Regions from separate parts of the Alteromonas sp. DYW1 genome, predicted to be linked through region 2. Evidence: predicted binding sites of a transcription regulator. Region 2 holds the regulator's gene; the other holds the start of a gene.
What was found. Region 2 encodes FliA, which starts transcription of late flagellar genes. Its sites were predicted from a motif close to CTAAAGNTNNNNNNNNNNNNGCCGATA; they were not measured.
Positions count from the first base shown of each region.

Region 1 (16,008 bases), 630 kb from region 2:
GAGCAAGGCCAACTAATCGCTGAAATCGGTGACACAGGGCGAGTCACTGGCGCGCATTTGGATTGGCGAATCAATTGGGGCCGTGTAAGAGTCGACCCGCAACTGTTGGTGCCAGAACGCGATTAACCCGTTATTTCGTATGACCCAGCCACTGAGCGAAGCGCACAGGATCCTTCAGTTCAATATATGCCGTATCAGGTGCTGTTTCTTTTAGTTGGCAATTCAGGGCTATTAATCGTCCATCGCGTATTATGGTTAGTGTGACCTTGCGTTTACTCTGCTGAAGAAGCCTATTTAATGTGGTTTTATTCACCACCCACTGGTCCAACGCGATCAGGCGATCGCCCACTTGCAGCCCAGCCTGACACGCGTTGCTGCCTTCCCGTACTTGTTGAATAGTGAGGCCCGTTTCGGCTGGTTTTACGCTAATTCCGAGTCCGTTGTGCATGGCGGATTCTGACTTTTTACCACCAAGATCATCGAAATCCTGAGCATGGGAGAGATGCAGCGTAGCGCCAATTTCTGCTAGTGACTCTGTCAGTGGCAACTCACCCGCTTGATAAACCCACTCATGGAGTTGTTTATCGGGTGATTCTCCGAGCAAAGACTCAACTATTTTATGGATAACATTGTCGGGTGTACCAATGGATTTCTTTCCAAATGAATGCCAAAGATGACGCATCACATCATCTAAACTGATTTGGTCTCGGGATTCCTTGCGCAGGTACACATCAAGGCATAAAGCAATCAATCCCCCTTTAGTGTAATAACTCACGATGTGGTTGATTGAATTTGCGTCCTGTTGATAAAAGCGAGTCCAGGCATCGTAACTTGATTCGGCCGCACTTTGTTTTAAGCGACCGGGATTGCGCAATAGTCGAGTGATATTTTTAGCGATCATCGCTAAATACTGCTCTGCTGTGATGGCGTTAGCCCGAACTAATGCAAGGTCATCATAAAAACTCGTGAAACCCTCATAGATCCACAATTGATTGGTATAAGACTCTTTATCTAGTTGGTAGGTGCTAAAAACGGCTGGTCTAATGCGTTTAACGTGCCAAGTATGTAAAAATTCATGGCTACATAGCGCAAGAAAATCACGGTAACTTTCTGACTTTGCGTCAGATACTTGCTCTTCCCCCGTGAGGGGTAGATCCCAACGCGGAAACATCAATACCGAACTATTGCTGTGCTCTAAGCCACCATAGCCTTGTTCTGTGAGTAGAGTGATAAACCAATACTTTCCGACTGGCGGCGTATCTGCGAACATTTGCATGTGCTGACGTAGGACCGGGGCTAAATCGTTCCCCATGCGAGTTAGATCCAATGGCAAGTCGCCGGTGAACACCAATACGACCTCTAAATCATCGATACGAAACGACGCTTGAATAAACTTACCAAATAAAATGGGGTAGTCGATTAATTGTTGATAGTTGGGTGCGAAGTAAGTACCGTTGCCAATCTCATCAGCCTGTTCGCAAGGCATACCGGTAACAATTCGCCAATCAGTCGAGCGTGGATTGTCCAGTTTAAGATGCACACGACAAGCAAACGCTTCTGCGCCATGTACCATCATGAAAGCGCTTGTGCCGTTAATGAAGCCATATTCATCATTCAGGTAAGCGCTGCGGACAGATAAATCAAAAGCGTAAACGTTATACGTGATAATACAGCCTTTTCCCTGCGTACCAATCCGCCAGGTTTGCTTATCTGTTTTGTGCCACTCCAAGCGGTGACCTTGTGTATCAACGACTTTGAATTCACCAATGTTTTTATTGAAGTCACGGATCATGTAGCTACCAGGGATCCATGCGGGCATGCTCAATGTAAGTGTGGTTTGCGGTTGAGCTGGTATTGCAATACACACGGAAAACAAATGCTGGCTGATTGAAGCGGGTGTAAGGTGGTATTCAATGACGGCAATATCAGACATTTTAGTAGTTACTCTGTGAGGATTAGGGTTGAGTCACAATCGCCATTGCTTTGTGGCAACAGGGCGATTATGATTTTGCTATTAAAGGTTACCAATAATTTGTCGTGACAAAAAATAAAAACTCCAAGGTAACGGGTATTTCAGCAGATGATCTGGCGAGCTTGCGCGCATTGCAACCGGGCTCAATAGTTGATCTTCAAGTTTCTACTCCCACCAGTCCGAAACGGGTTAAGACCACATATGTTGGTATGGACTATCCGCGCTCACTTATTTTTCAATTTCCAAGTTTAAAAAAATACGGCGTGATGAAAGATGTTCTGTATCCGGAAAATACGGTGATTATACGCTATGTGCTGGAAGGGCAAAATGGGCAAGTTATCGCCTTTAAAGCCAAGATTAATCATATACAATCACAACCTGGTGCACTGTTTTTTACTACCTTCCCACGCAATTTACAAAGTCTTGGCCTGCGGTCTGAAAAGCGCGCATCACCAGGAATAGCAGCAGAGTTGACCTTGGCAGAGCACAGCAGTGCGCTGAATAGCCTAATCGTTGATGTATCGCAAAGCGGTTGCCGGATTGCTGTTGCACAATCGCTACTTGATGAGATGCCAGCAGATGCAATCGACCCTGAGCAACCAGTCACATTGTGTGTGGATTTGAGTGAAAAGACCGTGATCCTAGAAGGGGTTATCCGCAATAGTAAAGCGGAAGATGGATATTTGTTTTTAGGGATCCAATTTGCGACGGCGAACAACGACGTCGATATTCTATTAAAGCGTCACATAATAAACCTATAAATACGACGGAGAATGACATGCGCCAGATTGAAGCCTTGTTGAATAAATACGGTGAAAGCCATCAAAATAAAACCAATATTGCAATCCATGCGATTGCTGTACCAGCGATTTATCTGGTAACCATTGGTCTGATATGGTCAATTCCTGTTCCCGATTTTATTGCCCAGTTTAATGTTAATTTTGCTCATATTGCAGCTATTCCTGTGCTGTATTACTACTTTAAGTTATCGGGTCCAATTGGGGCAGCGATGACCTTATTGACCCTCGCAGCCTTTGGCTGTATTCGTTTATTAGTCCACTTTGATATTGAAGTGTTGTACTTTTCTATCAGCCTGTTTGTCGTAATGTGGATATTGCAGTTCGTCGGGCATAAAGTAGAAGGTAAAAAGCCCTCATTTTTTGAAGATTTACGGTTTTTATTAGTGGGTCCTGCTTGGTGGTGGGTACATTGGTTGAAGCGTTTAAATATAAGCTACTAGTCCACTCTGCTCGACATAGTCACGCGTATAACTTTTTATGCCCGATTTTTCGGGCAGTTATCCGGTGGCATTCATGTTGTTATGGCCTCTTCTAATTCAACAATCTGCGACCAGTCGATGCGTTGATACGACCAGCGCATCTTTTCTCTATTCAATAACTCTTATAATCGACTTATGTTTTTCAAGAAGTTTCCGTTGTGAGCCGCTGGCAAAAAGTATTTGATAATAACGAGCGTCTGTTCTGGGCTCTGCATTCAGCAGGATGGGCAGGGTTTGCCATTGTTTATTACATTGGCTCATTTCTGCATGACATGCGCGCGATCTGGCTATTCATTATCGTGCTGAATGCCTACGCTGGCTGGTTGTTAACTATTCCGCTACGCTATGTCTTTCGCTGGGCGCGGCAGCAATCTATCGTCAAAATGCTGACTGCAGTCACGTTGTCGAGTTATGTGGTTGCTCTGGTGTGGGCCGTCGTTAAAAACATCAATTATTGGGAAATATATAAGCACGGTTATCGTCCTGAAGAGTGGTATATGTATACTGCGAATACCATCAACTCCCTGATTATGATTGTGTGTTGGGGCGGTTTGTATTTTGGTATTAAAAACTTTCAAATGCTGCAAAAAGAAAAGCAGCTCGCATTGAAAGCCACGACTATGGCGCACCAAGCGCATATCCGCATGTTGCGTTATCAGCTCAATCCTCACTTTTTATTTAATACTTTAAACGCAATCTCAACATTGATCCTGATGAAAGAGAACTCAACTGCGGAAACTATGGTTACGCGGTTGAGTAATTTTTTACGTTATTCGCTCGACAACGACCCGATTAAACGCGTGCCGTTGGCGCAAGAGATCCAAGCGTTGCGCTTATATTTAGATATTGAGAAAGTACGCTTTGATGAACGGTTAACCGTGAATTGGGAAATTGAACCGCGATGTGAAATGGCTTTGGTTCCGAGTATGATATTGCAGCCGCTGATTGAAAATGCCATTAAATACGCGATCTCAAAAATGAGTAAAGACGGTACGATTACCATCCATGCGCGTGTGTTTGGCAGTGATTTATTGCTAGATGTAGCCGACAATGGTCCGGGTGCAGAAATCAAACAAGGTAAATTGGCCCGAGAAAATGGTGTTGGCCTACCCAATATTCGTGAGAGATTGCATTCGCTGTATGGCAAGAATTTTTCATTTGTTATTGCTAATAATCAACCAAAGGGTCTGCGTGTCAGTATTCGTATACCCTTTGAGGTAAAGGAAGCTGATAATGAGTAATCAAGCATTACAGGTAATGATCGTCGATGACGAGCCACTCGCTCGACAGGGGTTAAAATTGCGGTTGCAAGCACATGATGATGTGGAAATAGTGGGCGAATGCAGCAACGGCTTGGATGCGGTAACTATGATCCCCCAGCAACGCCCGGACTTGGTGTTTCTGGATATTCAAATGCCTGAACTTAACGGCTTTCAAGTCATCCAGAAACTGCGCGACCTGCGCCAACCGATGCCACTGATCATATTTGTAACAGCCTACGACAGTTATGCGATTAAGGCCTTTGATATTCATGCATTGGATTATGTGCTAAAGCCTATTGATGATGTGCGTTTAGAGCAAGCACTGCGCAAAGTCCGTGACGTTTTAACCCGAGAGCAGAGTCAAAATAACACTGAAAAATTGGTCAGTTTAGTGGCCGATCTGACTGGTGATGATTGTGAAGAAATTTTACGCAAGTTAGCCGCGGGTGAGCCAGTAGAGGCATCTCCTTATCCTGATGTTATGTCGATAAAGGATGGTTCTGAAGTCACGCGCGTGCCGGTGTCTGATATCCAATGGGTAGATGCTGCAGGCGATTATATGTGTGTGCATGCAAGAGATGGTATGCACATCATGCGTAAAACAATGAAAGAATTAGAGCAATCGTTAAATCCCAAAATGTTTATTCGGGTGCACCGTTCAGCTATTGTAAATATCAATTTTGTCAAAAAGTTGGTTAGTCATGTCAGCGGTGAGTATCACCTGATCTTGCATAACGACACCGAATTGAAAGTGAGCCGAAGTCATCGCGACCGAGTTAAAGCCGCGATGGATTTATAACGCTATTTAGTCAGTAGTTGCATTCACTAACTGACGCATGGTCTGCACGCAAAAGTCTTCTAAGGGCTTTTGTTGTTGCCAGGTTTGCTCTAGCTGCACTGCGACCGGTGCCCCGTTGACCTCACCAATCATGACCCCACTTTGGCCTAAACTAATGGCTTGAATCGCTTGGGCGCCCAGTTTGCTGGCTAGGATCCGGTCCTGCGGAACGGGAGAACCACCGCGCTGGACGTGTCCCAGTATAACTGGGCGCACCTCACTTCCAGTGCGAGTTTCCAGCGCTTTAACAAGATTACTTATACCGCCCGGCCAGACGTTTTCAGCCACAACTACAATGTAACTGATACTGCCGTGGGTTTTGCGGCGGTAATCTAATTCAGTGATCATGGCGTCTAAAGCGATATCTTCTGACTGAAATAATTCTGGCACGATGACATGATCAGAAGCAGAGGCCAAAGCAGCGTTTAAGGCAATAAAGCCGGCGTGACGACCCATTACTTCGACGAGGAAAATGCGTTCGAATGCATCAGCAGTGTCGCGAACTTTATCAATGGAACTGACCGCGGTCTCGATAGCTGTGTAATAGCCTATGGTTGCATCAGTGCCGTAAATATCATTATCGATAGTACCGGGTAACCCGATTATTTGGCCGGTCCAAAATTGGCTCAGGTGATGGGCACCGCGAAATGAACCATCACCGCCAATGACGACGAGTGCATCGATATTCGCTGCACGGAGATTTTCAGCGGCTAATTTGCCTGCTTCAACGGTTTTGAACTCCAAACAACGAGCGCTATGCAGGACTGTACCTCCGCGTTGGATAAGGTTATGCATATCCTGCGTTTTTAATGGTTTTAGTTGTTGCTGCAGTAAACCGTTGTAACCATGCAGATATCCCATTGCTTGATAGCCATGTTGTTCACAAGCTAATACTACCGCTCGAATACATGCATTCATGCCTGGCGCATCGCCACCCGATGTCAACACTGCAACTTTTTTCGTCAAGACGGGAATCCTTTTACTGATTATTGGTCGTATCAAGCATATACGCTACTCAAGCATTTTCCATTTGGCAAGTTACATTCGCTTACATTGTGGGCAAGTGAATATGGCACAAAGTTTTGTAAACTGTAACCTGCTGTAGTTACCTTGACGATTGATTGTCTCGGTGTTTTCTTAGAGGAGTTTTGAATTCATGCGCCACTGGCTTTTAATTGGCATTCTTTTAGTTTTTATTAGTGGTTGTTCATCTAAGTTTGCCTATAACAATTTAGATTGGTTGGTTTATTGGTACGTTGATGACTACATTGAATTTACTGACCAACAGGAGAGGGACTTCGATGACAAATTGCATAATTGGCTGAAGTGGCATCGACAACAGGAACTAGCACTTTATGTTGAGCATCTGCAGCAAGTGAAACAAGCGGCTTTGGGCAGTGAATTAACCCCCGACCAGATCACAGCGCAATTCGACATGGCGCAGCAACATTGGGAACGCCTACGCGACAGGTTAGTTCCTGAATTAGCGAATATGGCAACATCCTTAAGTGACGAACAAGTAGTTTACTTGTTTGCAGCATTAGAAAAAGAAAATCAAGAACGTGAAGAAAAACGCGCCGAATTATCCACTGAAGAGCGGCTTGAGCAGCGCCAAGAAGACTTAATCGAAGACGTAGAAGAAATGATTGGCCGTCTCACGGATGAGCAGGAACAGATCGTAACGCTATACGTACCCAGCTTTCAATCTAGCTATGACGATTGGATTGCTTATCGTCGAACGGTTCAGCAGGCAGCCCGCTCTCTTTTTGCTAGCAGAAATGAGAACCCTAACTTTGTGCGTGAGTTGCAGGCATTGATGCTGGCCCCTGAAAAGTTCCGTAGTGCTCGACAGTTAGAAGTCCAAGAGCATAATCGTCGATTGTACTCGACCATGATCGCAGAGATCCACAGTACTTTAACTGATAAGCAAAAACGCAAGCTTGCAAAAGAAATTAGCGCTATTATTGCCGACCTTGAGGACTTAATGAGCTAATTTGCTTGAGCAATACAACACTCGGTCATTCGGCTGCTGCAATACCGTCCCAGGTGAGCCGACCTGGGCTAGGCTTCCTTCTCGCATTTACTACCGCAGTGCTGTGGGGAGTTTTACCGATTTTTCTTAAGCTTTGTTTAATGGTAATGGACAGCGCGACAATTACGGCATATCGATTTTACTCGGCAGCATTTGTGGTACTGGTGATTTTGGTATTGCGTCGACAAGTGCCAACACGCGCCATGCTGTCAGCAAAAGGGTGGTGGATGGTTTTTGCTGCCACCATTTTACTGGTATTAAATTATGTAACCAGTGCCCATGCGCTTAATTTTTTAAACCCTGAATCGGCGCAGGTATTGATGCAGATAGCGCCTTTCATGCTCATGTTGGGTGGCGTTTACCTTTACAAAGAGATATTCACGCGGCAGCAAAAAATCGGCGCAATCCTACTATTTGTTGGTTTGTTATTGTTTTTTAACCAGCGTTTACCGCAAATTGTTAATTCTTCGCATGAGAGTCCATATGGTTTATTTTTGATTATCTTTGCAGCCGCATGTTGGGCTGCCTACGCATTGTTTCAAAAACCATTATTGACATCAGTTACGGCACGTCAGCTAACTTTTCTTATTTATATTCTTGGGGGCACGCTGCTGTTACCAATAACGACGCCCACAAGCCTTTTTGAAATGTCAGCATTGCAAATTTGGGCACTGGTATTCTGTTGCGCAAATACGTTAATTGCCTATGGTGCATTTACCTATGCTATGGGAATTTGGGAAGCGTCCAAAGTCAGTGCGGTCATCGCAATTGCGCCACTGTTTACGATTATTTCGTCTGAAATCGCGATCCAACTGTGGCCGCAGGTGTTTGTAAGCAGTGAATTAGATACTTTGGCCTACGTAGGCGCATTTTGTGTAATCAGTGGCAGTATGCTTGCCTCACTAGGCCGGCGCACTAAACGTTAATTCTCACGATTACCAATGGGCTTTTGTTCGCCCTTACAAATTGTATCGTAGCCATCGCGATAGTAGCGTAAATCAACACACTCACTATCGTAGCGTTTGCGTGCGGTTAATGCTTGTTGTGGATGTTTCTCATCGCGCATGATACGAGCCAGCTCTTGACAGGTTGCTTCTTGTCGTTGAACTTCGAGAATATCCTCACATGGCTGCGTGGAACTGCACCCTACAACAAGAAGGGTACTTAAAAGACTGCTTAACGTGGCGCCAAAACGCATAATCATCATCCGTTTTCAACATAGGGTTTGAGGTCCGCTGATAACGCATCCAGTTTTTGCTGATGCATGTCGCGTAATGGAATACTATTGACTAACTTATAGACATCTTTCAGCTCTTTTACCAACTTACCGTCGGGTTTTCGTTGCATGTCTAATAATTTAATCAGGCTTTGGATAAGATTTAACGCCACGCCAATATTGACTGGAGCGAGTAACTGAGCTGCGCGAAAACTAGCTGCAGCAGTCTCATATTTACCATCGCGATAGGCGTCGATACCGGTTTTATTGTGTACTTTATAAGCTTCTCGACGCTCACTATCTCGTGCCTGCTCGTCAAGCATTGACTGTATATTGGGGTCGATATCGATATCTGACTCTTCAAGCAAACGGGTCAACTTTTCCGCTTCCTCAAAATCACCAATGTCAGCCATAACAACAATACTATCGGCCGCTAACTTAAGCGGGAAATCAGTAAAATTTTCTTCAATCTTTATTTGTGCTTCTTCAATTAATTGCTTGGCTTGAATACTTTTACCGTCTATTGCACTGATCCGAGCATTAATGATGGTTTCGAATAGACCATAATCAAATTGGTCATCACCGCGCGTGAACACATCGTCGCGTTTACTTCGTTGCAGAGTGAGTAATGCCTCTTGCTGATAACGGTTTTTTATTTTTTTTTCTTCAGCATACTCTGCAATGTCTAACAAGCTACGCACATAATTGCTGAAATGGGCTACATCGCGATGCATCGACCGCTTACTTATTTGCCAAAGAGTAAGGCAACATTCTTTAGCAAACTCGCGATCACCATTTGTACGCGCTATTCGAGCAGCCAGATATTGCCGTTGCATGGATAAAGGCGCGATTGCAATTGCCTGTTTAATATCAATTAATGCCTGTTCATGTGCCGCTTGCAACGTGTGTGCGAGTGCTAAAATGTCAAATGCTTCAACATAAAACCGATTCTCCTCAATCAGTTGTTCAGCGAGGGCAATTGCTGGCTCAGGTTTCTCCAGGCCAATCAAACCGCGTGCCAATGCGACTTGTGCCCACTTTACTGGACGCGCGGCATTAACACTCTCTGCTAGTGCAACTGCTTCTGCAAACTGTTCATTGCGCAAATATAGATTACACAACAGTTTTAGACAGTTATTGCGATAATGCAGTTTGCCCTTGAGCAAATCTTGACATTGTTCTATCGCTTGCGCGATGTTGTCTTCATCAATCAGGTTATAGACTTCGGCGAGTTCCATGCGTTTATGAAACGCGCGATTAAGTCGGGTTTTTAACTGAATTTGAGAAAATGGCTTGACTAAATAGTCGTCTGGCTCTTTCTCAATGGTGCCCAACACCTTATGACGGGTGCTATCTGAACTAATGACGAGCATAACGGATGAAGGTTTTACCCACTTACGGCCACGCAGTTCTTCAATCAGTTCATAGCCATTTTTCTTGTCTTGGCCGAGATGGATATCACTAACAATAAAGTCAAACTTTTCTTTTCGACATAGTGCCAGGGCAGTTTCTGCATTTTGCGCAATAGCCACTGACTTTGCACCGAGTGAATTTAATAACCCGCGCAACATGATCAGGAAAGGTCGCTGATCTTCGACAACTAGAAAGCGTTTCTTAGTGTAATTGATGATATCCATAAACCAACGTATACCGCCCGTATCAACTTGAATAGTTAATCAAAGCGATGCTAAAGGCAAGCTGAAGAATGCATTTCTCTTGCCGATAACCAACTTGAAAGCTAATCAGTTGTGAGCCCTATGTTGTCGTCTGCCATTGAATCCATTATTCAGCGTGATCCGGAATTTAACGGACAGATAAACCGTGCACTCCACAATGGACATGATTTTAGTTTTTATTTGGCGCAGTTAAACACTCAGCTGACTGAGCGTCTACGCATAGAGTCAGCAACCGATGCAGAGAAAAATCTTGCGGCGAGTACACCAACAGTTACGCATTACTACCGCAATCCATCATGCAGTGCTAATGACAAAGATTTTCAAGTATTGACTCAATATTCGCAGTTCTTGCAAGCACAAAATCAAGCAAGCTTGTTACTCTGGATGTGCATGCATCCGGAACCTCTGGCATTGCACAACGACGCGAATCGAATTGATCCGGAAGTTATTGCTAACTGTGAATTACACGCCCAGCGGCGCCAGAAAACAGAGCAAGTTAGCAAGTTTGAGCAATTTGCACCCGACTTAGTTGATCTTATCCCAGCCAGTCAAACAGCCCTCGTCTAATTTGATTTTTGCAGTGTATTTGCGTATAGTCCGCGCCGCATTTTGCCCTGGTTTTACGTTCCATATCGCAAAAGGAAAACTTAGATGTCTATTACTGTATGTGCGTTATACAAGTTTGTAACGCTGGATAATTATAAAGAACTTCGTCAACCACTGCTTGATGTGATGCTTAAGCATGACATTAAAGGCACCTTGTTATTGGCATTAGAAGGGATCAACGGCACCGTTTCGGGTTCTGCAGATAACATTGATGCGTTACTTGATTGGCTCAACAGCGACCCACGTTTAGCTCCAATTTCATACAAAACAAGTCTTCATTCCGATCAGCCTTTCTATCGAACCAAAGTTAAATTAAAGAAAGAAATCGTTACTTTGGGAGTTGAAGGTATTGATCCGCGGAAAACCGTAGGTACTTATGTTAAACCTACTGATTGGAATGCACTGATTTCTGATCCTGAAGTTACCGTGATTGATACTCGTAACGATTATGAAATTGAGATCGGTACGTTCAAAAATGCAATCAATCCAAACACGGAGTCATTTCGGGAGTTTCCTCAATATGTAAAGGAAAACCTTGACCCACAAAAACATAAAAAAGTTGCGATGTTTTGTACCGGTGGGATCCGCTGCGAAAAGTCTACCGCTTATTTAAAAGAGCAGGGGTTTGAAGAGGTTTATCACCTTGAAGGTGGTATTCTGCAGTACTTAGAAGATGTACCGCAACAGGACTCGCTGTGGGAAGGTGACTGTTTCGTTTTTGATAACCGCGTTGCCGTTAATCATCAATTAGAAAAAAGCGTTTATGATCAATGTTATGCGTGCCGTTTGCCGATAACGGAAGCCGATAAGCAGAGTGAGCAATTTGAAGCTGGTGTCAGTTGTCCTAAGTGTTTCGGCACGCACAGCGAAGAGCAAATTCAGCGTTTTCGAGAGCGTGAGAAGCAAGTCCAATTAGCGCTTGAGCGCAATGAAGCCCATGTGGGTAGCGATGCTCGTATTGCCACTAAGCAGCGGAGACAAAAGAAAGCTGCAGAGCGGCGAGCGCAAAAACAAGCGTTGGGTAAAGCGTACTAAGAAAAGTTATACGTCGTTGGTGCTGCCGCATTGATGTTAACACGTTGATGTGGCCATTAATGTATCGACTTTTGACGACATTTGCATAGCGTATCTGTCAGGTAAACGTAGACAACTTATATTGATCAACGATACACTCGTTAAAGAAATGTCAAATCGCCAAAGTAGTAGTATGTCAGAAAAACAATTGTCCCCAGAACAAGTTGAAGAAATTCGCAAAGAGTTTGATTTTTTCGATAAAGATAAAAATGGTCAGATAGATTTACCTGAATTTATTGAGTTACTGACAGTCATATCACCCAAAACCAAAGCTAGTCACGTGAAAGAAGGTTTCGACCTGATTGATGACAACCATGATGGCTTTATTGACTTTGCTGAATTCTTAGATTGGTGGCAAGAAGGTTGGTGGGAATACTAAAAAGGGCGCATAAGCGCCTTTTTTATTGTCGAATAGCGACAAAGTCACCTAACAAATAGCATCTAAAAATCGCTCGACCGTTAACGACTTAATAGTAATTCTGCAGGTTGTTTAGCTTTTTCCCATACGCTGGAAAGCTTAACATCTCGGTTCAAATATCTATCACCCGCAACTACGCAAACACGGCTAGCCATGTAATAGCATTACCCACGCCGTGGACAATCCCAGGAACGATCACGCTGCCTGTTTTTTCACGTAGATACTGAAATAAAACACTGACACCGGCATAAATTGCAATAAGTAGCACTACGACGACGTATTCACCTTGGACAATATATGCAAGCAGTCGCTCTGAATGGAGAGGAGCCAGAATAAATACGACGGTTGTTATCCAACGGGCTGTCGCGATAGTCAGGTATCTTCGTAGTACACCAAACAGTATTCCACGATAAAGACATTCCTGTCCTAGCCCAATACAAAAGCCCGTGCCAGCCCAGAGCAAAATATTACTAACCGGTGTTTGTAAACTTGATAAAAGTTGTTCGTATTCTAATGCGCTAAAAAGGCCAGCACTAACTAATACTGACAGAACCAACAGCTTGTGTTGCTTTGGGAAACTTAATAGAGGACGCTGCGTAAACCAGATAACACTGAGTAACGTTATGACCAACCCAGCCTCTAGCATAAGTCGCAGTGGCTGTGAAAAATACCAGTGGGTGGGGGCAAGTAGCCATGGATCTGGTTGCAACCATATACGAACCGGTAACTCCATGATTAAAAAAATTAACAACAACATCAGCGACTGTTCTTTATTCAAAGTCAAGGTTTTCATGTCAGTTAGTCATCCAAATTGCGCAGTTTACGATGCAGGTCTCTGTCACTACTCGCTTTTGCCATTGCAGTATACCGTTTTACTTTATTGGGCTGGTTGCTGAGTTGGTAAAGCTGTGCGAGGCGCAGAAAAGCCCATTCAAGTGGAGGAACGGCGTTTGCAGATGCGTATTGCTCAACAAATACAAGCAGGCTTTCTATTCCTGTGTCCACATGCTTCTCGCTAAACACTGCATTTCGTCCAAGCTGGTAAAGGCTATTGTAATAATCATCATTTTTCGCTGAGGATTGGGCGGCAGCTAAAAATGCATGATAAGCTCGCTCGTATTCATTCTGATCTTGCAAGTACAAGCCATGACTTAGTTGAATGCCCGCCGCATTGGGGAATTGTTCTCGATAGCGCTGATATTTTTCTCCCAGCAGCGCTATCTGGTCAAATTCGCGTAATAATTTAATCTCGGCTTTTGCACCTCTTAGGGGATCCAGATTACGAATAATATCAACTTGTTGCCGGGCCTTTTCATTATCTCCGCCAGCAATGCCCGGGGCACCAAGATAAAAATTAAATAGTCCGAGTTGATAATCAACGTTATTGGGGGCTAGCGATACAGCTTTTTTCAGACACGTCAGTGACTTTTCAGCGTAACTTAGAGCGCTAAAGAAACTTTTGCCCGCCTGTTGCCCCATGATGCGCCCACATAAAAAGTTAATTTCCGGGTGATCGGGCTCAATCTCAAGTGCCTCCTCAATATAAGACTGGGCATTGTCTAAGTCGATTTCTATGTTGTCCCGGGCAAGAATAATCAGGGTTTCAATATCACTCGCCATAGTATTTTGGCTGTGAAATACGACGATAAACATTAAATAAAGTAACAGGCATTTCAAAAAATTCATTCACTAATATTTCGTTGATTACTACATGTGACAATTATGTCCACCTGTAGCAACACCTGTTAGTGCCAAAAGTCATAAAGTAGGGAAAATAAGCAAATTGGCGATAACGTTGCCCCTATAGCGTCGATCATTCTGATTATTGTGACGTTGTTGCATAAGGACTTAATGGTGACCAAGTTTCTCTAATCTTAATGTGATCTCGCACGTAAATCGCTTTACATATAGCGATACTAGACTATCTATTTGATCTGAAAAGGGCCGTATTGCGCAAGAGTGCAGGTGTTATTCGTTTGGTTCATTGTCTATCGGCGGTGTAGGCTTGGGTTTGCGTTTTAGCGGTGCATCACCAATATCCCGACCTAACATGCTATTCACTCTTTTGGTCTTGCGAGTAATGTTGTTTGGGTTTGGCTTGGTAGATACTCTTTTATGTTTTTTGTTACTGTCGTTTGGAAGTGACTGTTGTAAATCAAAGCCCTTAAATTTAGCCGCTAACTCAGCGTATTCAAGGTTAGCTACTTCATAATCTAACATGGCGCGGATTGCAGTAAAGCTGCGCCAATCTCTCGGGCCCACAAATGAAAGGCTTGTACCTGCACGCCCAGCTCTGCCAGTGCGGCCTATGCGATGGATGTATTCTTCTGGGTGTTTGGGCAAGTCAAAGTTGATAACCAACTCGACACGCGGCAAATCCAAACCACGGCTGGCAACATCTGTACAAACCAATACCGTATGTTGTCCACGAGCAAAGGCATTCATAACATTCGCTCGCTGATTCTGTGCAAGTTCGGCATGCAAGGCTACAGCGTCAAACCCCTGTGCATTCAATTCTTTGGCCAGACGTTCAGTATCTTCACGGGTTGCAACAAACGTTATCGCTTGGTCATGTGTATGTTGATTTAATGCGTGTTTGAGTAATTCTTCTTTGTGTTCAACAGAGTCGGCAAAGATGTAATGTTGTTGAATGTCTGCGTGTTGTTCTGTTGCATTACCCACCACTATCTTGGTTGGCGTATTGAGTAATTTTTGCGCTAGCTTGTCGACAGCAAGTTCACCGATAGTGGCTGAAAACATCATGGTTTGACGCTTGCGATGATCAGCAAACTGGTTGATTAACAGTAATTGTTGATGGAACCCTAGATCGAGCATACGGTCTGCTTCATCAAGGATCAAAAGTTCCAAACCATTGATAAAGAATGAGCGACTCTCTAAATGATCGGCAATACGTCCAGCAGTCCCAACAATAATATGCGGTGACTTGCGTAATGTTTTGATTTGGTCATTGTAATTTTCACCGCCCACTATGAGTTGGCAATTAATGGGTAAACCAGCAGTTAACCATTTGGCTTCGCTAAACACCTGTTTGGCGAGTTCGCGCGTGGGAGCAAGGATCAAAACTCGCGGGTCTTGTTTGCTAAGCGCTTTGTTACGCAATAACCGCTGAACTGTTGGGACTAAAAAGGCGAGTGTTTTTCCTGAACCGGTTTTCGATGACGCAATAATGTCATTACCTTTGAGGGCAGGGGCGATAACCCGACTTTGGATCTCAGTTAACTCGGTTAGCTTTTTATTATCGAGTGATTTTAATAATCGGTGATCTAAAGGTAGGTCTGAAAATAACAAATGAATGCCCTCATGTTTATGCTGGCATTATCGCTGATTGTGACTCAAAACGATAGTAAATACGTGTTATTGGTATGTGTTAAAGGCGATACAAGCGCATAAACCACGTATTCGCTAACGTGGTCTATGCTATGGGTGTTAAGGCGTTTAAAACTGCATTTCAGGCACGTGATCTGGCACCACTAATTTACCTGCGGTTTTCGCTTTGATTTCATCTATACTCACTCCTGGCGCTCGCTCAGTCAGATGGAATGCGCCGTCTGCTACTTTGAGCACTGCCAAATCAGTGATGATCCGAGTGATGCAATTTACGCCAGTTAATGGCA
Region 1 is NZ_CM186038.1:1,995,191-2,011,198, reverse strand. It holds gene AC121Z_RS08920 (M23 family metallopeptidase) at 1-126, shown strand, start outside; gene AC121Z_RS08915 (M61 family metallopeptidase) at 131-1,933, opposite strand; gene AC121Z_RS08910 (flagellar brake domain-containing protein) at 2,038-2,733, shown strand; gene AC121Z_RS08905 (Mpo1 family 2-hydroxy fatty acid dioxygenase) at 2,751-3,212, shown strand; gene AC121Z_RS08900 (sensor histidine kinase) at 3,410-4,492, shown strand; gene AC121Z_RS08895 (LytR/AlgR family response regulator transcription factor) at 4,485-5,312, shown strand; gene AC121Z_RS08890 (ATP-dependent 6-phosphofructokinase) at 5,319-6,317, opposite strand; gene AC121Z_RS08885 (DUF6279 family lipoprotein) at 6,508-7,344, shown strand; gene AC121Z_RS08880 (DMT family transporter) at 7,350-8,309, shown strand; gene AC121Z_RS08875 (hypothetical protein) at 8,306-8,581, opposite strand; gene AC121Z_RS08870 (response regulator) at 8,587-10,236, opposite strand; gene AC121Z_RS08865 (VC2046/SO_2500 family protein) at 10,357-10,842, shown strand; gene trhO (oxygen-dependent tRNA uridine(34) hydroxylase TrhO) at 10,927-11,916, shown strand; gene AC121Z_RS08855 (EF-hand domain-containing protein) at 12,089-12,334, shown strand; gene AC121Z_RS08850 (CPBP family intramembrane glutamic endopeptidase) at 12,507-13,166, opposite strand; gene AC121Z_RS08845 (hypothetical protein) at 13,172-14,059, opposite strand; gene AC121Z_RS08840 (DEAD/DEAH box helicase) at 14,342-15,682, opposite strand; gene AC121Z_RS08835 (CoA transferase subunit B) at 15,830-16,008, opposite strand, start outside.
Region 1: AC121Z_RS08865 (VC2046/SO_2500 family protein) is a predicted target of FliA. The motif match lies at 10,298-10,324, and genes of this name have one in related genera.

Region 2 (16,008 bases):
CTTCAAACACTTGTTGTACCGCAAAGGCGGCGGCTTTAGCATTCAGGGTGTCAAACACAGTTTCGATAAGAATTAAATCCACGCCGCCCTCAATCAAAGCTTCAGTCGATTCAGTGTAAGCGGCGACAAGCTCATCGAAGGTAATATTGCGTTTAGCCGGGTCATTCACATCTGGAGAAATTGACGCCGTGCGATTGGTTGGCCCTAACACACCCGCAACAAAGCGCGGCTTTTCCGGAGTTTGCCGGGTAAACTCATCGGCTACTTCCCGCGCGATTCTCGCAGCGGCCACATTGATCTCACGCGACAGAGATTGCATATCATAATCGGCCATTGAAATGGTTGTCGCGTTAAATGTATTGGTCTCGATGATATCTGCACCTGCAGCAAAATACTCTGCGTGGATACCCTTAATAATATTCGGCTGGGTTAACACCAAAAGATCGTTATTGCCTTTGAGATCGGTAGGCCAATCCTTAAATTGCTCGCCGCGGTAGTCGGCCTCAGTCAGTTTGTGACGCTGGATCATGGTACCCATTGCCCCATCCAAAATCAGGATCCTTTGTCGCGCAAGGTCATGTAATTCTTTAGTTTTACTCATTAATACATCTCAGTCTGCGGCACTACGCGAATTATACACTCGCATTTAATTCATCTAAGTTATAAGGCGTTGTCTGATAAACAAAGTAATTTAGCCAGTTGGTAAACAGTAAATTTCCGTGACTCCGCCAGCGTACCATTGGCGGTTGCCGTGCGTCATCATTAGGAAAATAATTGACTGGCATTTTGGGTGCAAGGCCAGCGGCAATATCCCGCTGATATTCTTGTAAAAGCGTATCCGCGTCATATTCTGGATGCCCAGTGACAAACACCATACGTTTGTCTTCAGATGCTACTAAATAGGCACCGGTCTGGGCTGACCGTGCGATAACTTGTAAACCAGGCACAGCGTCATAAGTGGCCTCGTCGATAATGCCATAACGGCTGTGCGGAGCATAAAACACCGGATCAAAACCACGCACCAGCTCATTCGTCGGCACTAGCACTTGGTGTTCATATACGCCACACAGTTTTTCATCACGTAAAGCTCGGTGTTGCCCATAGAAATGATACATTGCAGCATGTGCGGCCCAGCACAAATATAAGGTCGACTGCACGTGACGCTTAGCCCACGCCATAATTTGTGTAATGTGCGGCCAATACTTTACGTCTTGATAGTCTAAATGTGCCAGCGGTGCGCCGGTAATGATCAGGCCATCATAGCGTTTGTGTGCGATTTCACTGAAGGCATGATAAAACGCATTCATGTGTTGCTCAGGCGTATGCTTGGATACTTGCTCATCAATCCGGATCAAATCCACATTAATTTGCAAAGGCGTATTAGATAGTAACCTCAGCAGTTGAACTTCCGTTTCAATTTTATTTGGCATTAGATTCAGAATACCTACCTCAAGCGGCCGAATGTCCTGCTGCGCTGCGCGCTCGGCGTCCATACAGAAAATATTCTCTTGCGAAAGAACATCTTGTGCAGGCAATTCACTGGGTATTCTGATTGGCATTGATCTCATTCTCACTGTTACGCTGACGCAACAGTTTGCCGGATCTAGCTAGATTGTCAACTTATTTACGTCTAGACGTCTAAACGTTCAGATGTTTTATCTGTGATCGTTATCAACCGCCATCAACAGTTCAATCTCGGCTCGAGGGATTCCGCATGCGTCGATGATATCGTCAATATCAGCGCCAGAAGCAATCAACCGGCGGGCTTGTTGATACAGTTTTACTTCTGGATCTTTTAACTCTAAATCGTTCACTTGATTGTTGAGCAATACAATTTCTTGTTGCAGCTTTTGTGCGGTATTGGCATTGACTGCCGCCTTATCATACAGCTCGTCGATCAATTGCTGCTGCTTGCGTTGACTTTGCTTGGCTTGTTGCTGAATGTGGTTCATTTGCAACATCAGTTGCTGTTCTAACTGCTCTTGTCGAGCGCTAACACGGTCACGCTGCTGGCGTAGGGAACGCGTAAACCAAAACACCAAAAAAACAAGTGCAATCAAATTAAGAATAGTAAGTGCAGCGATTAGATCTAGCATGCAGAATAAGGTGAGCCTAGGTTATAGCTATCGATAAACGAAGTGCGACAAACAGGCGTTTGCCGCAGGTATTTGGCGCTCGTTTTACAGACTGGAAATTTCGTCCCATTCTTCATCAGACAGCAGTTTATTCAAGTCAACCAAAATCAGTAATTCGCCATCGCGATTACTAACGCCCTGAATAAACTTAGCACTTTCTTCAGTACCCACATTCGGTGCACTATCGATCTCAGAAGAACGCAAATAAACAACTTCTGCCACACTATCAACCAAGATACCGACCACTTGTTCGTCAGATTCAATAATGACAATGCGCGTGTTGTCTGTAATATCCGTTGGTGGCAAGCCGAAGCGTGCGCGCGTGTCGATGACCGTCACAACATTACCGCGCAAGTTAATGATCCCGAGCACATAATCAGGAGCACCTGGCACCGGTGCAATTTCTGTATGGCGAAGGACTTCTTGCACTTGCATTACGTTAATGCCGTAGGTTTCTTCACCTAAGCGATAGGTGACCCATTGCAAAACCTCATCGTTGTTATCTACGACCGTATTACTATTCGTACTTTTTTCACTCATCCTTCATGCTCCTGACACTGACGGTGATTATTTCTGATGACTATTCAAGCCAGCGTTCAATAAATCAGTTAACTGTGATACATCAATTAAAGCACACATCCGCTCTTTCACCATACCCGCTAACCAAGGGCGCTTACCGTCGGATTCTCGCCACTTCACATCTTGCTTTTCCAATTCGATAGTATTGATTAAGGCGTTACTCGACAATCCCCATTCACTATCTGCAAGCATAATGATGTATTTGTAGTGTAGCTTGTCTTCTTCAATTTGTGCGTATTTTTCCGGCATTACCCATTTTGCCGCATCAACTACATTTATTTTTTCATCGCGATGCAGCATAACGCCCATAAACCAATCTGGCTTACCAAACAACGGTCCGATCTTATCAATCTGATGAATGCCTCCAAGATCGATTAACGGAACCGCCATGGTTAATCCTGCGACATCAAAAAATAACGCTTGGAAACGTTTATCTAAACGCTCTTTCAGCGCTTGATGAGACGCTTTCTCATTGTTTATATTAGCTATTTCGGCTGCATTTTGCGCTTCTTTAGTCGCAACAATGATTTCCTCAGCCTCAGGGGCTTCAGTCGCAACCTGTTCAGGTGCGTTAACCATGCTGACTTGCGGTTCCTCTTGTGGCGCAGGATCGGTTATTACCGGTGTGACTGTGGCTTGCTCTAACAATTTTGCTACGCGTTGCGTGGCTTCGACAGGATCAGCCAAATCGACGAGCAAGCCGTCTAAATATTCTTGCATGATCTCTTCTTTAGCGAAGCTCTTTCCTTTACTCATGGTCTATTACGACTCTAACTCTAATAATAATTTGGTATATGCGTATGCCCCCCGCGAACGCGGTGCATACAAGGACAGCGGTGTTTGGGCCTGACTTGCTTCGCGAAAGCGAGTGTCTACCGGTATCGTACTTTTCCAAGTATTTTCGCCATACTCTTGCTTCAGAGTATTATGCGCCTCTAAAGCGGCGTTTACCCGCTTGTCAAACATGGTCGGCACGATTAACGCATCAAAGGTCTTACGCAGTGACTGGCTCATAATTTCGAGTGTATGCATCATTCGGTCTAAACCTTTGAGGGCCAAAAATTCAGTCTGTACGGGAACCAATATTCGATCGCACGCTGCCAACGCATTAACCATCAATACTCCAAGCACGGGTGGACAATCAATCAAGACATAATCAAACTCAGATTCAACCGCCTGCAGTGCACGCGTCAGTACTAACCCCATGCCAGTTTTCGCGCCCAATTTACGATCCAGTGTTGCCAGATTCATCGTCGCAGGCAAAACAAACAAGGTGTCTAACTTAGTGGGACACAAGCAATCAAGTACTAGCTCTTTGTCTAATGGTCCATCATGAACAAAGATGTCATAAGTACTTTTGGTTAACTCTTCAGAATCAATACCAAAATAATAACTTAACGATGCATGTGGATCAGTATCGATCAACAATACTCGCTGTTTGCGTTCAGCCAAAATACCGCCTAACGTTACAGTGGTTGTCGTTTTACCGACACCGCCTTTCTGGTTGGCTATGGTCCAGATTTTCATGGTTAGCCTTTGACTTCTGTCATAACATCTGTGGCCATCCGCTCAATCGGTAAGCTACGCTCTGAAATATTCGCTACGGTAACCGCTTGCGGCATGCCATAAACCACGCAACTGGCTTCGTCCTGCGCCCAAATCGTCGCGCCTAATGCTTTGATCTCTTGACTACCCAACTTTCCATCTGCGCCCATACCGGTGAGAATTAAACCCAAAATGTCGCCCCCGAACACTTGACCGCACGCCTTGAAGGTTAAGTCAACGCTGGGTTTATAGGTTAAATTTTCTCCTGGAACCGAATCGACGATTTTGACCCGAGCAGCACCACTTGTACCTTCGACTAACATTTGCTTACCACCTGGCGCTAGATACGCATGCCCAGGCTTAAGTACATCGCCATTTTGAGCTTCAGATACGCTAATGTTGCACAAGCTATTTAAGCGCTGCGCAAACGCCGTTGTGAACGTTCCTGGCATATGTTGAACCAATAGGATTGGCACAGGGAATGTCGCTGGTAGCGGCTGCAGCACTTTCTGCAAGGCAACGGGTCCACCCGTTGAAGAGCCTATCGCCAAGAGTTTATAGCGCTTGTTTTTACTGCGGTAGACCGGTGGAGATGAAGTTGCAGGGCCACTTAATACTGAGGATGACTTAAAGAATTTTTGTGTCGCCGGCGTACGGCCCGGCGAACTGAGTGGCGGCGCAGATATACCGCGCGCTCGCATTGGCCGACTGGCGATAGCGCGCACTTTGGAACGCAACACCATGGTCGCCTCACGACGGTCGCGAGCGATATCTTCAAAATTCTTCGGAAGGAAATCAAGCGCACCGGCCTCTAACGCTTGGATAGTCGCCTCAGCGCCATCTTGCGTAATAGAGGAAAACATCAAAATCGGCACCGGTGAGGTCTGCATAATTTTACGCACTGCCGTAATGCCATCCATTACCGGCATTTCAACATCCATAGTAATTACGTCCGGTGCAAAGGTCGCTAGTTTGTTTAAAGCATCTTGACCATTGTTCGCTTCAGCAACAACTTCGAGTGCTGGATCCTGATTAAGGATTTCCCGCACCCGGCGTCGATAAAACGACGAATCATCGACCACCAACACCTTGAGTGTCATTACTATTTAGTTTCCTGTCATTCATTGCTTGGCCAGTAAGCCAAACAGCGATTTCACCGTCTATTTATTCAAAGCCTTGCGCGCATACCGCTTAAGCAGCCCAGGAATATCAAGGATCAATGCGATACCACCATCTGAGGTTATGGTAGCGCCAGCCATTCCAGGTGTGCCCTGTAATAGCGCATCAAGCGGTTTTATGACGACTTCTTCTTGACCAATCAAAGCATCAACCACAAAGCCCATTTGCTGTGTACCGATTTGGACAACGACCACATGGCCTTTATCCTTTTCTACTTGTCGATTACCACGACGTAACCATTCACCGAGATAGAACAAGGGTATCGCTTTGGAACGCACGATCATGGTTAGCTGACCATCAACGGTATTCGTCTTAGAGATATCCATATTGATGATCTCGTTAACCGCACCAAGTGGTAACGCAAAAGTTTGCTCGCCAACAATAATCATCAATGTTGGCAATATCGCGAGAGTTAACGGTACCTTAATTTCTAAGCGTGTGCCGCGACCAAGCTGAGAATCAATATTTACACTACCATTGAGTTGGTTGATCTTGGTTTTAACCACATCCATACCAACACCACGGCCTGAAATGTCACTGATTTCAGTTTTGGTCGAGAACCCTGGCGCAAAAATCAGATTAAAAGCTTCGACATCAGACATTCGAGCGGCAGCATCTGCATCGAGCACGCCACGATTAATCGCAATCTCTTTCAATTTATCGGGATCCATTCCCTTACCATCGTCATCAATGGTCAGCAAAATATGATCGCCCTCTTGGGATGCAGAGAGTTTAACTGTACCCATACGAGGCTTACCGGCGGCTTGGCGGTCATCCGGCATTTCGATACCGTGGTCAACCGAGTTACGCACCAAATGCACTAACGGATCGGCCAACGCTTCAACCAGATTTTTGTCTAAATCCGTTTCTTCACCTTCCAGCTCGAGGGTAATTTCTTTTTTCAGACTCCGTGCTAAGTCCCTGACAACGCGAGGGAAGCGACCAAAGACCTTTTTGATTGGCTGCATGCGGGTTTTCATTACCGCACCTTGCAAATCCCCGGTTACCACGTCGAGGTTAGCAATCGCTTTGCTCATGCTCTCGTCGTTAACGTTAATCCCCAAGCTTAACAGGCGGTTACGCACAAGTACTAACTCTCCAACCATATTCATGATTTGGTCGAGTCTCTTGGTATCAACACGTACAGTGGTCTCAGCAGGTGGCGCCGCTGCGGCCGCTTTTTTATCATCTTTCTTCGCAGCCGGTTTTGCCGGAGCCTTCGCTGCCGGCGCTTCTTTAGCTGCGGCAGCAGGCTTAGCCGCTGGTGCAGCTTTTTTGGCTTCGTCGCCAGCAGAGGATGACTTCGCTGGCGGTGCCTGAGTCGCTGCTGTAGGTTTATCTTCTTTTACTGGTTCTTGCGGCTTAGCTGGCTCTGCCTTCGCTCCCGGACCTTGGCCTTGTCCATGCAGCTGATCCAACAAAGATTCAAACTCATCATCAGTGATTTCATCACTACTAGCGTCTGCTGTTGGACTTGTATTGGCTTTCTCTGCAGGTGCCTCAGCTGTTTTGCTACCCGCTTCAAACTTACCTTTACCATGCAACTGGTCGAGTAACGCTTCAAACTCGTCATCACTGATATCATCATCACCAGAAGTACTCGATGACGATTCTGCCGCAGGTGTTGCTTCTGCTTTGGGTTTTGGCGCACTAGGTGCTCCACCACCATGCAGTTCATCTAACAGCGCTTCAAATTCATCCTCAGTGATTTCGTCGATGCTACCGCCTTCATCTGCACTGGACGCAACCGGCTCATTGCTTTCCGCTGGCGAATCTTCCACAGCGAACTCTATTTCCTCAGCACTATCGGATGCTGGTTCTGCTGCGCTGGCATCGCCATCGAAAATGTTTTCATCAGGAGATTCAGGATGGCTGAGTTTATGTAATAGATCGATAAGTTCGGGTTCTGCTGGCTCAAGTGGTTCACGCGCTTTAACCTTGTCAAACATTTCCACAACCACATCTGTGGCGCGCAAAATGACATCCATTAAATCAGGCGTTAGCGTACGCTGCCCGTTACGCATTACGTCAAAAACGTTTTCCGCGCCGTGACAAATATCAACGAGTTCAGTGAGTGATAAGAACCCGGCACCACCTTTGACCGTATGATAACCGCGAAAAATCGCGTTCAGTAGATCTTTATCTTCAGGATTATTCTCTAAATCAACGAGCTGCTCCTGTAATTGTTCAAGTATCTCTCCAGCTTCCACTAGAAAGTCTTGCAATATTTCCTCGTCTACATCAAACGCCATTAATACGCTCTCCTAAAATCCCAAGCTCGATAACAGGTCATCGACATCATCTTGGCCACTTACCACGTCATCACGTTGGTCAGCATCGATAATTGGACCTTCCGCTTCCACGTTATCGGTCTTTTTCTCAGATTTTTGAGGACTTTGCTTCATTTCCGGGTCACCAAACATGGTTAACATGTTAACCAAACTGTCCTCGACCTCTTTTACCAACTCGATTACTCGCCGAATCACTTGCCCAGTTAAGTCTTGATAACCTTGAGCCATAAGCACTTCAGTCATCAGTGAAGTCAGCTTTGCTGAATCTGTTGAAGCATCTTCCAACAACTTGTCCAAGTCCGCACACAAAGTCTTAAACTCACCCAACTCAATTTGACGTGTCATGAGCTTTTTCCACTCTGGCAACACCGCGCTGATCCGCTCATTGAGTTTTTCTGCTAATGGCATGCTCGTTTCAACCGCATCCATTGTAGTATTAGCCGCTTTTTCGGTTTCTTCAATGACGTACAACAGACGTGACTGGGCGTCTGGGATCTCCTCGCTCGCTAAGCCTTTGATACGATCATCAATTTGGAAGCTATTGAGGGAGTCATGGAGTTGACGTGTTAATTTACCGACTTCAGCAAACAACTCGATAGACTCTTTCATAGAAGCAACTTCAAGAATCGCATTAGCCGACTCGTGATCGCCCTCCTCAAGATAGGTGACGAGCTGTTTCGCTTCTTCTAAAGAAATTGGAACTGTGGATTTATCAGGCATCCAGTGTCTCCTTTTGTTGAAAGACCGTCTGGATTAACCTAAGCGTTCGAAAATCTTTTCGAGCTTTTCTTTTAAGGTAGCAGCGGTAAATGGCTTAACCACATAGCCATTTACTCCGGCTTGTGCCGCAGCTACGATTTGTTCCTTTTTGGCTTCAGCAGTTACCATCAACACCGGCAAGTGCTTAAGACCATCATCTGAACGGATAGCGCGCAACAAATCAATACCCTGCATACCCGGCATATTCCAATCGGTAACAACAAAATCAAAGTCACCTTGTTGTAACATGGGTAACGCCGTGCTTCCATCGTCTGCTTCTTGAATATTCGTAAAGCCGAGATCTTTAAGCAGGTTCTTTATGATGCGTCTCATTGTTGAAAAATCATCAACAACAAGAATTTTCATATTTTTATCCAAAACAGCCTCCACTGAGGAACATTATCATTGTTATTGTTAAGCTTCAGTCATTCGCCAAGCTTGCATCCGCGCTTTCAGCTTTAGCATTGCTTGACTATGTATTTGACTCACTCGCGATTCACTGACTTCTAAAACCTCGCCAATTTCGCGTAAATTCAATTCTTCATCATAGTATAGCGAAAGGACAATTGCCTCTCGCTCTGGCAGTGTCGTAATTGCATGCGCCAAGGCTTTTTGAAATGCCCCTTGCATCAAATCTTCAAAGGGGGCGTCGGAGCCTTTGCTCTGTTCATCGCCGATGACATCTTCAGACACGCCTAAATCTTCGATTGCGACTAGCTTACCTGCGTTCACTTCATTTAGCATCTGGTGATACTGCGCCAGAGATACATTCAGTTTAGCGGCAATATCCACATCACGCGCGTCGCCACCAGTTTCTCTTTCGACTTGCGCTATCGCTTCCATAATAGTGCGACTGTTTTTATGCACTGAGCGCGGTGTCCAGTCGCCCTTGCGAATTTCGTCTAACATCGCACCACGAATTCGGATCCCTGCAAAAGTTTCAAAACTAGCGCCTTTGGATCCATCGAAATTTTTCGCAGCTTCCAACAAGCCAATCATGCCTGACTGGATCAAATCATCGACAATCACACTGGCTGGCAAGCGCGCCATGAGGTGGTGAGCAATACGCTTAACTAGCGGCGCGTGGCGCTCCACAATAGCGTTTAAATCGACACTCTGTTGATATGCTGCCACCTTACTACTCACCCGTTATCACCTACCGCCTTGCGAGTTAACAACTGCTCTAGGAAAAACTCCAAATGCCCGCCCGGTTGTTCGGGAATAGGCCAATGGCTTGCGGAACGCGCCAAATCACTGATTGCAAGGGCTGCTGGAGAAGCAGGAAACGCATCAACAATCGGTGTTTGTTTACGCACCGCTTTACGAATATTTTCATCAAACGGAACCGTTGCCACTAACTCTAGTGCAACATCCAGGAATCGCCCAGTGACTTTCGAAAGTTTATTAAATAATTCGCGCCCTTCACGATCACTACGAACCATATTGGCTACGACTTTAAACTTGAACACGCCGTGTTCACGGTTGAGGATTTTTATTAGTGCGTAGGCATCGGTGAGTGAGGTTGGTTCATCACATACCACGACTAGAATATCTTGTGCCGCGCGACTAAAACTCAGAACCATATCTGAAATGCCTGCAGCAGTATCGACAATTAAGACATCGATAGGGGTTTTCAATTCACTAAAGGCTCGGATCAGACCAGCATGTTGGGTCGGTGTTAATTCCGTCATGCTTTGTGAGCCGGATGTGGCTGGTGCAATTTTAATTCCGTGAGGTCCAGTCACAAGCACCTCGTCGAGCGTACATTCGCCAGATAAAACGTGCGACAAATTTTTGTCGACCCGCAAGCCTAACATCACGTCAACGTTAGCCAGCCCCAAGTCAGCATCCAAGACCAGCACCCGCTGCCCTTGCTTCGCCATTGCCACAGCAGTATTCAGTGTAATGTTAGTTTTACCAACACCCCCTTTCCCACCGGTGACCGCAATAACCTTAATTAAACGTGATTGTTTCATTCTTCTTAAGCCGCTAGCCTGATCTTCAATCATACTGCTTTTGCTGTATTTGCCGCTATATGGTTGCTAGTATGGTGCAACTTGTACTTTTTATAAAGCCTTGCTGCAAGAGAAATCAGATTTTTTCCACTTGCAGACGCAATATCTTCCGGTACTTTCTGACCATCCGTAACAAAGCTTAGCGGTAAGTTATAGTTTATAGCAACACTTAGCATTTCACCCAATGAATAGCATTCATCTAACTTTGTGAATATGCACCCTTGCAGTGGTACGTTTTTATACGCATTCACAACGCCTTGCAGGCTGGCATATTGGGCATTTGCTTGCGCAACCAAATAATAGTTAATTGGCATGTTAATCCCACGCGATAACTCTTGCAACTGACCAATTAAGCGCGCGTCTCGTTGCGAGAAGCCTGCAGTGTCGATTAGTACCATTCGCTTATTTCGTAGTTGATGAATAACATTTGCCAATTCTTCACCGTTGTGGGCTTTCTTAACAGTACAACCAATGATCTTACCGTAGGTTGATAATTGCTCGAACGCACCAATACGATAGCTGTCAATAGTCACTAAAGCGACCTGTTCGGCGCCATGTTTTTGAGCATAGCGCGCGGCCAGTTTTGCGATTGTTGTCGTTTTCCCCACACCAGTAGGCCCAACCATTGCGACAACACCAGACTGCGTAAGTAAATGCTGGCCGCCTACGTGTACTCGATTAGCTAATAATTTGAGTAGCATTAACCAAGCATCACGCTCATTGGCTTCTGCTGGCAAATAATTGATTAATTGATCACTGAGTGATTCTTCAATTCCCATTAATTGAAGTTGTTCATATAAATAACCATGCAATGGGTTTTTCAACTGTTTGCGTTGCTCTGTCAATGCCGCGACTTGAAATGAAAGAATGTTACGCAGCGACGCCAATTCTTGATGCATATCCGCCAGTTGCTGCGGTACGTCTGCATGATGCTGAGCGGTTGCGTTCGCGGCACCGGATTGATTGCTCTCTACCGACGGTGTCGCCTGCACATTGGGCGCTTTTTCAGCATAAGTCTGCGCATAAGGCTCAGCTTTCGCAGACACTCGATTAGGTTTGGTAGTTTCTCGCTCGGTACTCGCCGTTGCTGACTGCTTCGCATTTGCCGCTTGTTGCTTTTCAAGCAACTGCTTCAAACTATCCGGACCATCATCGCCAATAATTTCACTCAGAGTTGGCGTGCGTTGGCGAGGTTCCGCTTTAATCGTTTTGGCTGACGTTGGCGGTGTTTGTGTATGTGGGTCGTAAGCGGCAACGAGTTCAATGCCTGAGCCGGTTTTGCGGGTCGACATGATTACGGCATCAGCACCAAGCTCTTCTTTCACTTGACGCAATGCCTCGCGCATATCCTTACCGACAAATCGTCTAATTTTCATCGCTTATGCTCCACTTCACTTATCTGCTTATTGCCCAACGGCACTTACAATTCGAATTTGCTTATCATCAGGAATTTCCTGATAGGACAGGACATGCAAACCCGTCACCGCATGTTTTAAGAAACGCGATAATACCGGTCTTAACATGCCTGACGTCAGCAATACTGATGGTTCTCCTGCCAGCTCCTGCTGCTGAGTCGCCTCGCTGAGCGATTGCTGGATCCGGTCAGCTAGTCCAGGCTCAATACCAGCGCCATCCTCGCCACCTGCCTGTAATGACTTGTGCAGTATTTGTTCCAACTCTGGCGCCAAAGTAATGACGGGCAGCTCGGCCCCGCCGTGATTGATTTCTTGGATAATTAAACGCTTCAAAGCGATCCGCACGGCTGAGACTAATACGTCAGGATCTTGACTTTTCGGACCATATTCACACAACGTTTGTACAATCGTGCGCATATCACGAATAGGTACACCTTCGTACAGCAACGTGCGCAAGACTTTAACCACCGTGCTGAGCGATAAAATATCAGGGATCAGCCCTTCTACCAGTTTTGGATTACTCTTGGCTAACATGTCCAAGAGTTGTTGAGCTTCCTCGTGCCCGAGTAGTTGATAGGCATTAGTTGTCAACAATTGACTCAAGTGGGTTGCCACAACTGTGGCGGTATCAACCACGGTATAGCCTAATGTTTGGGCATGTTCACGCTGGGCTGGTTTGATCCAAACAGCATCTAAACCAAAGGCAGGATCTTTCGTCGGTTTACCATCAAGCTTACCAAAGACCTGACCTGGATTAATCGCTAGCTCGCTGTCATGATTAATATCTGCTTCCCCGACGTTTACGCCTAACATGGCAATTGTGTAAGTTGTCGGGTTGAGATCAAGATTGTCTCGAATGTGCACTGGCGGGATCAGGAAGCCAAGTTCTTGCGAAAGCTTTTTCCTAACTCCCTTAATGCGCGTCAACAGCTCGCCACCTTGCGCTTTATCCACCAAGGGGATCAAACGATAACCCACTTCTAGTCCGATGGTATCGACCTGCTGTACGTCATCCCAACCGAGTTCTTTAATTTCTGCCGGGGTTTGACTGTCAGCCGGTAACACTTCGCCGGTTTTTTCAACTTTCTCGGGTTGTTGGGCTTGGCGTGTTTTGAGGTAGGCCAATCCCCCTGCAAGCGCACTAAAACTTAAGAATGCGAGGTGTGGCATACCAGGGACAATACCCATAACGAATAGAATACCCGACGCAATAGACAAAGCTCGAGGGTTGGTGAGCTGTTTATCCAGCTCCTGACCCATTTCCTGGGTTTCATTCTCACGCGTAACGATTATCGCAGTTGCCACTGACAACAATAACGATGGGATCTGAGCGACCAAACCATCACCAATGGTCAGAATGGTATATACCTCAAGTGCTCGACTGAACGGCAGGTCATACTGCACTAAGCCGATAAACAAGCCGCCTACGATATTGATAAGCATGATAAATAGGCCTGCAATAGCATCACCTTTAACGAACTTTGAAGCACCATCCATTGAACCGTAAAAATCAGCTTCTTGAGTGATCTCTTCACGTCGTTTACGGGCTTCATCTTGATCGATGTAGCCCGCATTCAAATCAGCGTCGATAGCCATTTGCTTGCCTGGCATCGCATCCAAGGTAAAACGAGCACTTACCTCAGAGATACGTCCGGCCCCCGCGGTCACAACTTTAAAGTTTATAATCAATAAGATCGCGAATACGACCACACCCACGGCAAAGTTACCGCCGATAACGACTTCACCAAAGGCTTGGATCACTTTACCTGCAGCATCGCCACCTTCATGCCCGTACAGCAAAACAACCCGTGTTGAAGCAACATTAAGTGCCAATCGTAAGACTGTTGCGATAAGCAAAACTAAGGGGAAAATACCGAAATCAACCGGCTTTTGCGTGAATACGGCAACCAGAATGATCACCAACGATAGCGCTATGTTGAAGCTGAACAGCACGTCAAGCAAGAAGGGTGGCATGGGCAAGATAACCATGCCCATAATGGCCAATAAAACCATGGGCGCGCCAAGCCCTGACGTAAAGCGCTTGAGTTGGTTCTTATCGAAATTTCGCCATTTAGCGGTTAATTCCATCCTGACAGCCACTCCCCTATAACGGAATTTTGACGCAAAAATTACGGTTTCAAGATGTATTTCAACAACTGTGCCAGTCTCTGCTTTATGGCGTAATTTTTTATTTTAGTGACTAATTTTTGCAAAATTGTCCGCCAGCAATTGTCCCGAACAAGAGCAAACAGGTAGGGTTTACGCAGCAAGCAATGACCACAATCGCCAACTGACGACAATCACCATCAACGGGCTTTTAGCGTTTTTTTCATTAAACCAACTACACAATTAGATTAAGTGAAGATTAACTAGCGACGATATTCCGGCGGAATAGGTAGGTCACGTTTTAATGGTTTTGGTCGCGCGCCCTTACCGGCTTTAAAGGCTTTGAGTTGATAAACATAAGCCAACACCTGGGCTACCGCCATAAACAGCTTGTTAGGGATCTCGTGATCTGTTTCGGTACTGTAATAAATAGCCCGCGCTAACATCGGCGATGGAATTAATGGTACGTCACTGGCGGTGGCGATTTTCCGAATATGCATCGCTAGTTCATCAACCCCTTTAGCCACCACGACTGGCGCTCGATTACCATCTTCATCGTACTTTAAAGCAACCGAATAGTGAGTTGGGTTAGTAACCACAACATCGGCTTTCGGTACTTCTTGCATCATGCGCCTTGCTGCAGCTTGAAATTGTAGTTTACGAATACGCCCTTTAACTTGTGGATCACCCTCGGCATTTTTACGTTCATCTTTGACTTCTTGCTTCGTCATTTTCATTTGTTCATGATGCTTATGGCTTTGATAGGGCACATCAATCGCCACGATTGGGATCAACGCGCAGCACATGATCAAGAACGCCCACTCGATCATATCTAAAGCATGAAAAATACTCAGGGGATAGAGCTCCTGATCCAAGTGCAGCGCTTCATCACGAAACAAGAGCAAGGATAAATACGCTGCGCCCGCAACTACGATAAACTTGCCCAAAGCCTTTAATAGCTCGACCAAACCCTCCACACCAAACATGCGTTTAAAACCATTAATGGGATTAATTTTCTCAGCTTTTGGTGTCGCAGATTCCCAGGTGAAATTGTAGCCCCCTAAGGCTATTGACCCATAGATGCCGGCCACCATTGCAATGATCATGTAAAACAAAACCGGCGTACTCACCTCTGAGAATGCTTGCCCCCAGATTTGAAACATATGATTCAAATCATAGGTTTCATCCCGCGATAAAGTAAACGAGCGTTGCATGATCTGAAACAACGCGCTGGCTATATATGACCCCATCAGCATAAATGCTACTGCACTGGCGATTAAAACCAACGCCGTCGACAGCTCGCGCGACCGAGCGATCTGCCCCTTCTTGCGCGCATCTTGGATCTTTTTCTGTGTGGGTTCCTCGGTTTTTTCGTATGAATCAGCCATGCCAGCCTACACTCCGCAGATCCGCACTAACTGACACATCATCAGCTGAGCGCGTTCCCACTGCTGTTCAAAGTGATTGGTAAAGTTAGCCATGGTGATCCAGATGATCACAAGGCCCATGATCTGGGCAATCGAAAAGCCTATGCTGAATATATTCAGTTGCGGTGCAGCTTTGGTCATTACACCAAAGGCGAGATTAACTATTAACAAAGAAACAATCGGTGCCAGTGTCATGATCACTGCAGAAGTAAACATCCAGCCCGCCCAATGCGCAATTGCTTGGAACTGTTCAGCCTGCCACCAACCCTCACCCACAGGAAATGCTTGAAAGCTCATCGCGACCATTTGGATCATGGCGAGATGACCATCCAGAGTCCAAAATAACAGCGTCGCAAGGATCAAATAAAATTGCCCCACTGCAGGCACGTTGATCCCATTGACAGGGTCAACAATGGATGCAAACCCTAAACCGGTTTGCATCGCGACGATTTGACCGGCCAAAACAAACGTATTCAGGACTAGGGTAGAAATAAATCCCAATCCGATCCCAATCATCAGTTGTTTGCCCGCCTCAACAAATGAGCCAACACTGACCA
Region 2 is NZ_CM186038.1:2,623,306-2,639,313, forward strand. It holds gene AC121Z_RS11755 (homocysteine S-methyltransferase family protein) at 1-601, opposite strand, end outside; gene metA (homoserine O-succinyltransferase MetA) at 633-1,559, opposite strand; gene AC121Z_RS11765 (DUF2802 domain-containing protein) at 1,656-2,096, opposite strand; gene AC121Z_RS11770 (chemotaxis protein CheW) at 2,181-2,675, opposite strand; gene AC121Z_RS11775 (chemotaxis protein CheW) at 2,703-3,470, opposite strand; gene AC121Z_RS11780 (ParA family protein) at 3,477-4,241, opposite strand; gene AC121Z_RS11785 (protein-glutamate methylesterase/protein-glutamine glutaminase) at 4,244-5,359, opposite strand; gene AC121Z_RS11790 (chemotaxis protein CheA) at 5,420-7,690, opposite strand; gene AC121Z_RS11795 (protein phosphatase CheZ) at 7,703-8,449, opposite strand; gene cheY (chemotaxis response regulator CheY) at 8,483-8,866, opposite strand; gene AC121Z_RS11805 (RNA polymerase sigma factor FliA) at 8,903-9,634, opposite strand; gene AC121Z_RS11810 (MinD/ParA family protein) at 9,631-10,497, opposite strand; gene flhF (flagellar biosynthesis GTPase FlhF) at 10,494-11,879, opposite strand; gene flhA (flagellar biosynthesis protein FlhA) at 11,907-14,006, opposite strand; gene flhB (flagellar biosynthesis protein FlhB) at 14,288-15,412, opposite strand; gene fliR (flagellar biosynthetic protein FliR) at 15,419-16,008, opposite strand, start outside.